DNA from 2 places in the Haliea sp. E17 genome. Region 1 is predicted to be linked to the other one. Evidence: predicted binding sites of a transcription regulator. Region 1 holds the regulator's gene; the other holds the start of a gene.

Region 1 (5,589 bases):
CACCAGGTCTGCATCGCTGGGCACGCCGCGCTTGAAACCGAAGGACTGGAAGGTGATCGACATGCTGCCGGAGGCAGAGCCCAGCAGCCGCTGGCGGATGGCGTCGCGCAGTTCGTGGATGGTCATCTGGCTGGTGTCGAGAATCAACGCCGCATCCGCGGCGATCGGCGCCAGCAGCGCGCGCTCCAGGTCGATGGCCTCGGCCAGCGGTGTGTCGTTCGAGGACAGCGGGTGGCGCCGCCGGGTCTCGGAAAAGCGTTTGATCAGCTCTGCATCCTGGGCTTCGAGCAGCAGGATTTCGCAGCGCACCTCGGCGGGCAGCGAGTCGCGGACCCGGGCGAAATCCGCCAGGTCCTTCCAGGCGTTGCGGGCGTCGATGCAGACCGCGGTGCCCTTGAAGTGGGCAAAGTCCTCGCGCCGGGTCTCTTCCACCAGTGCGGGCAGCAGCGACACGGGCAGGTTGTCGATGCAGTAGTAACCCTCATCTTCCAGCTGGTGAAGGGCGGTACTTTTCCCCGCCCCGGAACGGCCGCTGATGATGATCAGGTGCATGGTTACTGCACTCCGGCTTCCGCGACGGCGAACAGCGCTTCGTCGTTTTCCGCGGCGCGCAGGCGCGCGCAGTAGTCCGCCTGGCTGAACTGGCGGGCGATTCCTGCCAGGGTGTTCAGGTGGCGCTGTTCCTCGCCCTCGGGAACCAGCAGCGCAAAGACGAGGTCCACCGGCTGGTTGTCCGGGGCGTCGAATTCGATCGGTTCGGCAAGGGTGAGGAGGGCGCCCACCGGCCCCTCGCAGCCGGGCATGCGGCAGTGGGGAATGGCGATGCCCTGGCCCAGTCCGGTGCTGCCCAGCTTCTCGCGCGCGATGAGGTTGCTGAATACCGCGTCGTAGGAGATGCCGGGCAGGTCATTGCTGATGATGCGTGCGAGGGATTCAAAAAGTCTTTTTTTACTGAGCCCCGGAACGCGGCTCGCGGTGCGCTCCGGGGTCAGCAGATCGGCTAGTGATTGCATGGGGTGGAAATCAGTGACCTCGGGTTTTCTCTTTGTGCTTGATCAGCTGGCGGTCCAGCTTGTCGGCGAGGAGATCGATCGCCGCGTACATGTCCTCGGATTCCGCCTGGGCGAACAGGTCCGCTCCGGAGATGTGCATGGTCGCTTCCGCTTTCTGAACCATTTTTTCGACGATCAGGGTGACCTGGGTGTTGGTGATATTGTCAAAGTGGCGTTGCAGTCGCTCGAACTTGCTCTCAACGTAATTGCGCAGGGGGTCGGTGACCTCCACGTGGTGTCCGCTGACGTTCAGTTGCATAGCTTGGCTCCTTGTTGCTGATGAGCCCGGGTGAGCCCCGGGGAGGGCGCCGCCGGATTCCGGCGAGACCTTGGAATCAGTCTAGACCACTTGGTGACCGGCTGGCACAGGTGGTCGGGCGATATTGGCATAAAGATCATACCAGCCGCTTGCGCTCGTTGGAGGGCGGGATGTTAAGGCTGTCCCGGTACTTGGCGATGGTCCGCCGGGCTACTTCAATGCCCTGTTCGTCCAGCAATTGGGCGATCTTGTTGTCGCTGAGAGGCTTGCGGGGGTTTTCTGCCGCGACCAGCTTGCGGATCAGTGCGCGAATCGCCGTTGAAGAGCATTCGCCACCGCCGCTGGTGGATACGTGGCTGGAAAAGAAATACTTGAGTTCGAAGATACCGCGCGGGGTGTGCATGTACTTCTGGGTGGTGACCCGGGAGATGGTGGACTCGTGCATCTCCACCGCCTCGGCAATGTCGTGCAGCACCAGCGGTTTCATGGCTTCCTCGCCGTATTCGAGGAAGTTGCGCTGGTGCTCGACAATCTTGCTGGCCACTTTCATCAGGGTTTCGTTGCGGCTCTGCAGGCTCTTCAGGAACCAGCGCGCCTCCTGCAGGTTGTCGCGCAGGTAGGTGTTGTCGGCACTGTTGTCCGCGCGCTTGATCAGGCTGGCATAGTCGCTATTGATGCGCAGTTTGGGCGCGATATCCGGGTTGAGCTCCACCACCCAGCGGCCTTCGCGCTTGCTGACAAAAACGTCGGGCACCACGTATTCGACATCTTCCGGGGCGAAGGATTGCCCCGGGTTCGGGTCCAGGGTCTGCAACAGCGCCAGTACCGACTTGAGTTCGCTTTCAGCGAGCCGGGTGCGGCGCAGGATCTGGTTGTAATCGCCGCCGGCCAGCTGCGGCAGGTGGCGGTTGAGGATCAGCCGCGCCGGCTCGAGATAGGGGGTGTCGGCGGGCAGTTGCTGCAACTGCACCAGCAGGCATTCCTGCAGGCTGCGGGTACAGACGCCGGCGGGTTCGAATTGCTGCAGCCGGTGCAGCACCGCCACGATCTCGTCCATCTCGATGTCGAGTTCCGGGTCGAAGGACTCGTGGATTTCCTCCAGCGACAGGGTCAGCCGGCCGTTGCCGTCGGTGGCGTCGAGCAGGGTCAGGGCGATCAGGTGGTCGGTGTCGGAAAAACGGGTGAGGTTGAGCTGCCAGAGCAGGTGGTCGTGCAGGGATTCCCGCGAGCTGTTGCGGGACTCGAAGTCACCGTCGTCTTCCATGGGCGCCGGGGCGGGGGAAGAACTGGATGGCAGCAGGTCTTCCCAGCGGGTGTCCACCGGCAGGTCATCCGGCATGCTCTCGGAGCCGGTGGTGTTAGCCTCGTTGAGTTCGGCGCTTTCCCAGTCGCTGTTGCCGGCCGGGCCTTCGGGCTCGTTGTTACCGTTCTCCACCTCGTTGCCGCCGAGGTCCTCTTCGCCGATTTCCAGCAGGGGGTTACTGTCCAGCGCCTGCTGGATTTCCTGCTGCAGGTCCAGCGTGGAGAGTTGCAGTAAGCGGATGGCCTGCTGCAACTGCGGAGTCATGGTCAGTTGCTGGCCGATCTTGAGTTGAAGCGATTGTTTCATCGACAGCTGGAAAGAGCCCCTGGGTGCGTCCCCGTACGGGGTGGCGCAGTTGAACACGACTTGGAGTGTAGCGCCAGCGTGCAAACTCTGGCAACCGCTTGGCTCGAAATTTGCTTGTTGACTTTTTTTACGTTTAGCAGTGGTGTTGCGGATGCCTTAAAGGCGGAATTGTTCGCCGAGGTAGACCTTGCGCACCTTGGCGTTGTCCAGCACTTCCTGGGAGGTGCCTGAGGCGATGATGTGACCTTCCCCTACGATATAGGCCTTCTCGCAAATATCAAGTGTGTCGCGCACGTTGTGGTCGGTAATCAGGATGCCGATACCGCGATCGCGCAGGTGGTTGATGATTTGCTTGATGTCGCTCACCGAGATCGGGTCGACGCCGGCGAAGGGTTCGTCGAGCAGGATGAAGTCCGGTTCTGTCGCCAGCGCGCGGGCGATTTCCACCCGCCGCCGCTCGCCGCCGGAGAGCGACTGGCCGAGGCTGTCGCGCAGGTGCTGCACGTGAAATTCCTCGAGCAGCATGTCGCGCTTTTCCTGCCGCTGTTTGCGGTTGAGGTCGGGGCGGGTCTCGAGAATCGCCAGCAGGTTGTCGCCCACCGACAGCTTGCGGAAGATCGACGCCTCCTGGGGCAGGTAGCCGATGCCGTGGCGCGCGCGCTCGTGCATGGGCAGGCGGGTAATGTCTTCACCGTTCAGCTCGATGCTCCCGCGGTCTGCGGTGATGATGCCGATAATCATGTAGAAACAGGTGGTTTTGCCGGCGCCGTTGGGCCCCAGCAGGCCGACCACCTGGCCGCTTTCCAGGTGCAGGGAAACGTCCTGTACGACCTCCCGGCCGCGATAGGACTTGGCGAGGTTACGGGCTGCCAGTTGCGCCATCGGCGGTCTCCTTCGGCGCGACTTCCTCGACGGCACTGGCGGGGCTGTTGGGATCGGCAGCGGCCTCCCGCTCCTGGGCCTGGCTGGATTCCTCGGCCGCCTGTATCACCTGCGCCGGAATCACCACCTGTACCCGGCTGGAGGTATTGCTGCGGTCGGAATCGGCTTTCACCAGTTTTTCGTTGATGAAGTAGTCGATGCGGTCGCCGGTGACGGTGGAACCCTCCTGCTCGATGCTGGCGCTTTCGCGCAGCTCGACGCGAGCTTCATTGCGGTAATACTCGATGCGGTTGGCGCGCGCGGTGATCACGGCCTTGTCGATTTCCGGTTGCTGGCGCATGGTCGCGGGCTTGCCATGGGCGGTGATGCGCTGGGCATCCTGGCCGGTGTGGTAGACGGTGAGGATATCGGCCTCGATGTGCAGGCTGCCCTGGTCCAGGGTGACATTGCCCTTGTACTGGGTAAAGCCCTGGTTTTCGTCCCTGAGCGCCTCGATCGCCTCGATCCGGATCGGTTGATCCTGGTCGTCGGGCAGCGCCTTAACGCCTGCCGAGAGTGCGAGCAGGACGAGGGCACAGGCGGCCGCCCGGCTAGGGGATTTGTACATAAATGCTCTCCACATCGGGGCCCAGGCGGATGGTTTCCTGGTTGAGTCGGGCCAGCATGCCGTTGGCCCGGGTTGCGTTCCCCGCCTGGGTGATGGTGACCGCGGAGCGGGTCTGCGCTTCGCGGGTGTCCAGCTGGATATCCAGGCTGGCGGTTGTCAGTTGGGTGCCGGTCTGGTCGTGGCTGAGCACGACATTCTGGCGCAGCAACAGGCGCTGGCCATTTCCCGCGTAACGTCCCCGGTCGGCGCTTGCCGACCAGGTCCGGTCGTGGGCGCTGTGGGCATAGAAGCGGGGCTCGTAGAGCATCGTGTAGGCGGGTTTCCGGAACTGCTCTACCCGGCTGGATTCGAGGATGTCGGACAGCGTGCCGTCCGCGCTGAAACTGCGTGAGCGTGCATTGTCGATGTAACTGGTCGGCAGTGGCCCTCCGGGCGTGCCCCGGGCCGCCGTCGCCGCAGTGCCGGGGCCGGGATTCCAGTAGTGTGTGGTCAGCAGCACCAGCGCGGCGACCAGCAGCAGGTGCAGGATCGGGCGGCGCATCAGGCGAAGGTCTCCAGCAGGGCGTCGAGGCTGCCGCGCGCTTGCAGCAGCAGTTCGCAGGCTTCACGCACTGCGCCGTTGCCGCCGGGCAAATGAGTCACCACATCAGCGGCGGCCTGCAATGCCGCCACGCCGTCGGCGGGTGTAAAGCCGACGCCCGCGGCCTTCACTGCGGCGAGGTCGGGGAGGTCGTCGCCCATGTAGGCGCAGGCCTGTGGTTCGATGCCGCGCAGTTTGCACAGCTCCAGCAGTGCGGAGAGTTTGTCCTCGCGCCCCTGCACGATGGTGTCGATGCCGAGCTCCGCGGCGCGGCGACTGACCATCGGCGATACCCGGCCGGTGATGATAGCCACTTCGATACCGTCCCGCTGCAGCAGCTTGATGCCGAGGCCGTCCTTGATGTTGAAGCTTTTCAGCTCCTCGCCGCTGCTGCTGTACTGGATGCGCCCGTCGGTGAGTACGCCGTCCACATCGAGGGCGAACAGGCGGATGTTGCTGGCGATTCTGGTGAGTTCCGGCATTGCGTCAGGCGAGCCCGGCGTGCAGCAGGTGCATCAGGTGGAGGACGCCACAGGCGGCGCCGTCGTCATCGACCACGACCAGCGAGGTAATTTCGTTTTCTTCCATGATACGCATCGC
Region 2 (5,589 bases), on a different contig from region 1:
CCAGCGGCGGCTTGACCTGGGTCACCAGGTTGACCCGGCGCTCGGTATTGGTGAAGCAGCCCTCCTTCTCCGCCCACAACGAGGCCGGCAGGAAGGCGTGGGCGTACTGGGTCGCCTCGACGTCCTGGTAGGCGTCCTGCACCACGCAGAACTCCAGTTTTTCCAGGGTCTTGCGCATGCGCTGGGTGTTGGGCATGGAGGTCATCGGGTTGGTGGCCACCAACCACAGAGCCTTGATCTGCCCCGACTCGATGGCGGGGAAGATGTCGGTCATGCACATGCCGCGCTTTTGCGGGAAAAATGCCGGGTCCACGTTCCAGAACCTGCCCACTTCCTCGCGGTGCGCGGGATTCTCCAGCGCCCGGTAACCGGGCAGGCCGGAGCAGGAGGACCACTCGCGGGTACCCATGGCGTTGCACTGCCCGGTGATCGACAACGAGGTGCCGCCGGGCTTGCCGATGTTACCGGTGATCAGGTTCAGGTTGTTGATGCCGCAGACGCCGTCGGAGCCGTGGGTGCTCTGGTTGATGCCCATGGTCCAGATCGACATGGCGGCGCCGGCACTGGCGTACAGCCGGGCGACGTTGCGGATGGTGTCGGCATCGATGCCGCACAGGCGCGACGCGCTGACCGGGTCGTAGCGCTGCACCAGCGCCTGGAAATCCTCGATGCCGTTGGTGTGGGCATGGATGTAATCCAGGTCCGCCAGCCCCTCGTCGAAAATCACGTGGGCGAGGCTGTTGAGCAGCACCAGGTCGGTGCCTGGGGTGATCGGCAGGTGAATGTCCGCGAACTGGGCGAACATGGTTACCCGCGGGTCCACGACGATGATCGGGAACTTGCGCGCCTCCAGCGCCTCCTTCAGGCGCCAGTAAATGACCGGGTGCTGCTCCGGCAGGTTGGAGCCGAAGGCCAGCAGGCAGTCGGTGTGGGAAAAGTCGTCGTAACAGCCAGGCGGGCCGTCGGAACCGAAGGAGCGTTTGTAACCGGACACCGCCGAGGCCATGCACAGGGTGGTGTTGCCATCGTAGTTGTTGGTGCCGATCAGGCCGCGGGTCAGCTTGCCGAGGGTATAGAACTCCTCGGTGAGGATCTGACCGGTAGACACCACCGCCACGCTGTCGCGGCCGTACTTTTCCTGGATGCGCTTGAACTCGGCGGCGGTCTTGTCGAGTACCGCGTCCCAGCCCGGGGTTTGCCACTCGTCGTGGCGGGATGCGCGCAGCAGCGGTTCGACGCCGCGGCCCTGGGCCTTGAAAATCTCCGCCTCGGTGATTCCCTTGATACACAGCTTGCCGCGGTTGACCGGCGCATCGGCGACGCCGCGGGTAGTCACCGCCTCACCCCGGGCGTCGATGCCGACCTCGATGGAACAGCCGGTGGAGCAGTAGCCGCAGGTGGCGTACTTCCACTCCACCACGCCCTTGTCGCGCAGGATAATGGGGTTCTTCTTTTTTCTGCCAAACAGCATGGTGAAAGCCTCAGCTGGCCAGTTGTACCCGTTCGCCCTCGACCCGGACCGGCCAGGTCTTCAGGCTCACGCCCGCTTCCTCCAGGCACTCGCCGGTATCCAGGCGGAAGTGCTGCTTGTAGACCGGGGAGGCGACCACCAGGTGCTCGCCCTGGCTGCCGACGATGCCGCGGCTGATCACATTGGCGCCGCTGCAGGGGTCGTAGTTGGAGAGCGCGAACCAGGCGTCGCTGCCCTTGCTGCTGATGCGGAAGATCGCCACCTGCTCGCCCTCGAACAGGGCGCAGCGGCCCGCGTTGGGCAGGAAGTCGGTGACGCTGCAAATGTCTGTCCAGTTGCTCATTTTCATTAACCTCAATTCTTGTCGTTAGTCGTCGATCAGGAGGCCGTAGCCAGCACGTCCTGCGCCAGGTCCTCGCGCTCATCGGGGCGCGCCGGACGGATCTGCTCGCGCTCGCGCACGAAGACCACGTTGCTGTCCGGCGCGTCGGCGTTGACGAAGTGGTTGAACTGGGCGACTTTCACCGGGTCGTTGATGGTGGTGGTCCACTCGCACTGGTAGGCGTCGACCACCAGCTGCATCTGCGCCTCGAGTTCCGCGCAGATGCCCAGCTTGTCCTCGATAATGACTTCCTTCAGGTAGTCGAGGCCGCCCTCGAGGTTGTCCATCCAGACCGAGGTGCGCTGCAGGCGGTCGGCGGTCTTGACGTAGAACATCAGGAAGCGGTCGATATATTTGATCAGGGTCTCGTCGTCGAGGTCGGTGGCGAAGAGATCCGCGTGGCGCGGCTTCATACCGCCATTGCCACAGACGTAGAGGTTCCAGCCGTTCTCGGTGGCGATCACGCCGAAGTCCTTGGACTGGGCCTCGGCACACTCGCGGGTACAGCCGGACACCGCACTCTTCAGCTTGTGCGGCGAGCGCAGGCCCTTGTAGCGGTTCTCCACCACGATGGCCATGCCCACGGAATCCTGTACCCCGTAGCGGCACCAGGTGGAACCGACGCAGGATTTAACCGTGCGCAGGGCCTTGCCGTAGGCGTGGCCGGTTTCGAAGCCGGCGTCCACCAACTCGCGCCAGATCGCCGGCAGCTGCTCCATCCGCGCGCCGAACAGGTCGATGCGCTGGCCGCCGGTGATCTTGGTGTAAAGGTCGTATTTCTTCGCCACCGCGCCGAGCACGATGAGTTTCTCGGCGGTGATCTCGCCACCGGCGACCCGCGGCACTACCGAGTAGGTGCCGTCTTTCTGCAGGTTGGCAAGGAAGCGGTCGTTGGTGTCCTGCAGGCTGGAGTGCTGCTCCTCCAGCACATAGTCGTTCCAGCAGGAGGCGAGGATGGAAGCCACCGCGGGCTTGCAGATATCGCAGCCGTGACCCCTGCCGTGCTTGTCCAGCAGTTCGTCGAAAGAACGGATGTTTTCCACCCGGACGATGCCGTAGATGTCCTGGCGGGTGTAGGGGAAGTGCTCGCAGATGCTGGTATCCACTTCCACGCCGCGAGAGGTCAGTTCGTCGTCGACAAGGTTTTTCAGCATCGCCGCGCAGCCGCCGCAGCCGGTGCTGGCCTTGGTCGAGGACTTCACGTCGCCGAGGGTGCAGCAGCCACCGTCGATGGCGGCGACGATGTCGCCCTTGGTGACGTTGTGGCAGGAGCAGATGCTGGCGGTCATCGGCAGGGCGGCGACGCCCAGCGCGATCGGGCCACCGCCGACGCTGGGCAGGATCAGGGCCTGCGGATCGCCGGGCAGCTCGATCCCGTTGAGGTAGTACTGCAGCAGGGTGTCGTAGTCATCGCAGTCGCCGACCAGTACCGCGCCCAGCAGCAGCTTGCCGTCGGCGCTGGTGACCAGGCGCTTGTAGACATTCTCGCGCTGGTCGCTGAAGACGAAGGACATCGCGCCTTCAGTGCGGCCGTGGGCGTCGCCGATGGAACCCACGTCTACGCCCAGCAGCTTCAGCTTGGTGCTCATATCGGCACCCTGGAACAGGGCGCCCTCGGTGCTGGTGATGGCGCCGGCGGCGGTTTCCGCCATGCGGTAGCCGGGGGCCACCAGGCCGAAGATGCGGCCGCCCCAGAGGGCGCACTCGCCGATGGCGTAGATGTCGCTGTCGGAGGTGCGGCACTTCTGGTCGATGACGATGCCGCCGCGCTCGCCGACTTCCAGGCCGCAGTCGCGACCGAGCTGGTCCCAGGGGCGGATGCCCGCGGAGAACACGATCATGTCGGTTTCCAGCGCAGAGTCGTCGGCGAATTCCATGCGCAGGGCGCAGGCTTCGCCTGCGACGATCTGTTTGGTGTTCTTGCTGGTGTGCACGGTCACCCCCAGCTCCTCGATCTTGCGGCGCAGCATGGCGGAGCCGCCGTCGTCGAGCTGTACGCCCATCAGGCCGGGGGCGAATTCCACTACGTGGGTTTCCAGGCCGAGATTTTTCAGCGCGTTGGCGCACTCCAGGCCGAGCAGGCCGCCGCCGACCACCACGCCGATCTTGCTGTCCTTCGCCTTGGAGCGGATGTCGCCGAGGTCGTCGATGGTGCGGTAGGTCAGGCAGCGCTTGTGCTCGTGGCCGGGCACCGGCGGAACGAAAGGATAGGAGCCGGTTGCCATCACCAGCTTGTCGTAGGCGAAGCGCTGGCCGCCCTCGGTGATCACCACTTTCTTGTCCCGGTCGATAATCGCCACCGGGTCGCCGAAGTGCGCACTGACATCCCAGGACTTGTAGGTCTCGCGGGTAGTCATGGCCAGGTCTTCCGGCGAGCGGCCGGCGAAGACATCCGACAGGTGAACCCGGTCGTAGGCGGGGCGGGGTTCACCGCCAATCACGGTTATCCGATCGCCGGTTCCGGCCTTGACCAGCGTTTCCACGAAGTGATGGCCGACCATGCCGTTGCCGACAACAACTATCTCGCGCTTGCTCATATAACTTCTCCTGAAAGTACAAAAAGTCAGGCTTGCCTGGGGCGGTACTTCAAGGGTGGAAGAGGCACATCGTTGTGCCCAAATGGTGCGCAAGACGGAGCATACGCACCAAATCTGCGCATCCACCGTTGGAGTTGAATCCTGAAATTAGTGCGTATTGGCGGCCTTAAGGCCCTGAAAACGTGCGTTTCCCGGGCAATTCAGCGCCTCAGCTATGTCGTTGGCATAAACGTTGCAAAACCCGTGCCTACTATGTCGCCATGCCAATCACCCGGCCTCCGGCGGCGACCTCTGCGAGTCCGACCCAACGGCGGGTCAATCACAGACTGTTTCCACCCTCATCCTGTTACCCTGTATCCCCAGCTGAAGGAGGCTCCTGACATGAGCAGCCCCGTTAAGATATTGAATCTGTCTGACCCCGCCATCCGCACCCTGCACCTGGCATGGTTCGCCTTTTTCCTCACCTTTGTCGTCTGGTTCAGCCACGCCCCGCTGATGGCGCACATCCGCGAGGCCTTCAGCCTCAGCGACCAGCAGGTCAAGGCGCTGCTGATACTCAACGTCGCCCTGACCATTCCCGCGCGAATCATCATTGGCATGCTGGTGGACCGCTTCGGCCCGCGCGTGGTGTTCAGCGCGTTACTGATGATCTCTGCGTTCTTCTGCTGGGGCTTCGCCTTTGCCACTTCCTATGAAATGCTCGCGCTGTTCCGTTTTCTCGGCGGTTTTGTCGGCGCCGGCTTCGTCATCGGCATTCGCCTGGTGGGTGAATGGTTCCCCGCCCGCCAGGTGGGCATGGCCCAGGGCATCTACGGCGGCTGGGGTAACTTCGGTTCCGCCGCTGCGGCCATGACCCTGCCCACCCTGGCGCTGGCTTATGGCGGCGACGACGGCTGGCGGTACGCCATCGCCAGCGCAGGCCTGATCGCCTTCTTCTATGGCATGTTCTTCTACCTGCGCGCCCGCAACACCCCCAGGGGGTCCACCTACTTCAAGCCGAAGCGCAACGGCGGGCTTGAGGTGAGCAGCTGGCGCGACCTGTATTTCTACATCGCCATGACCCTGCCCCTGTATATCGCACTGGCGGTGCTGGCCTGGAAATTGTCCCCCTCCAACCTCGGCCTGCTTTCCGCAACCGCCACGTACAGCCTCTACGCGCTGTTCAGCGTGCTGTTCCTGTTCCAGACCAGCCAGATCTG

What was found. The regulator sigma-54, encoded in region 1, starts transcription at its own class of promoters, with help from an activator protein. The targets are predictions, from matches to a motif close to TGGCACANNNNTTGCNNT.
Region 2: nirB (nitrite reductase large subunit NirB) is a predicted target of sigma-54. The motif match lies at 4,622-4,639, and genes of this name have one in related genera.

Annotation. Positions count from the first base shown of each region.
Region 1 covers NZ_JBLWFK010000011.1:17,757-23,345, forward strand. The annotation lists gene rapZ (RNase adapter RapZ) at 1-552, opposite strand, end outside; gene ptsN (PTS IIA-like nitrogen regulatory protein PtsN) at 555-1,013, opposite strand; gene hpf (ribosome hibernation-promoting factor, HPF/YfiA family) at 1,024-1,311, opposite strand; gene ACNKU3_RS20465 (RNA polymerase factor sigma-54) at 1,448-2,920, opposite strand; gene lptB (LPS export ABC transporter ATP-binding protein) at 3,077-3,802, opposite strand; gene lptA (lipopolysaccharide transport periplasmic protein LptA) at 3,780-4,409, opposite strand; gene lptC (LPS export ABC transporter periplasmic protein LptC) at 4,393-4,950, opposite strand; gene ACNKU3_RS20485 (KdsC family phosphatase) at 4,950-5,471, opposite strand; gene ACNKU3_RS20490 (KpsF/GutQ family sugar-phosphate isomerase) at 5,476-5,589, opposite strand, start outside.
Region 2 covers NZ_JBLWFK010000005.1:322,813-328,401, reverse strand. The annotation lists gene ACNKU3_RS14910 (molybdopterin oxidoreductase family protein) at 1-1,471, opposite strand, end outside; gene nirD (nitrite reductase small subunit NirD) at 1,482-1,814, opposite strand; gene nirB (nitrite reductase large subunit NirB) at 1,850-4,390, opposite strand; gene ACNKU3_RS14895 (NarK family nitrate/nitrite MFS transporter) at 4,772-5,589, shown strand, end outside.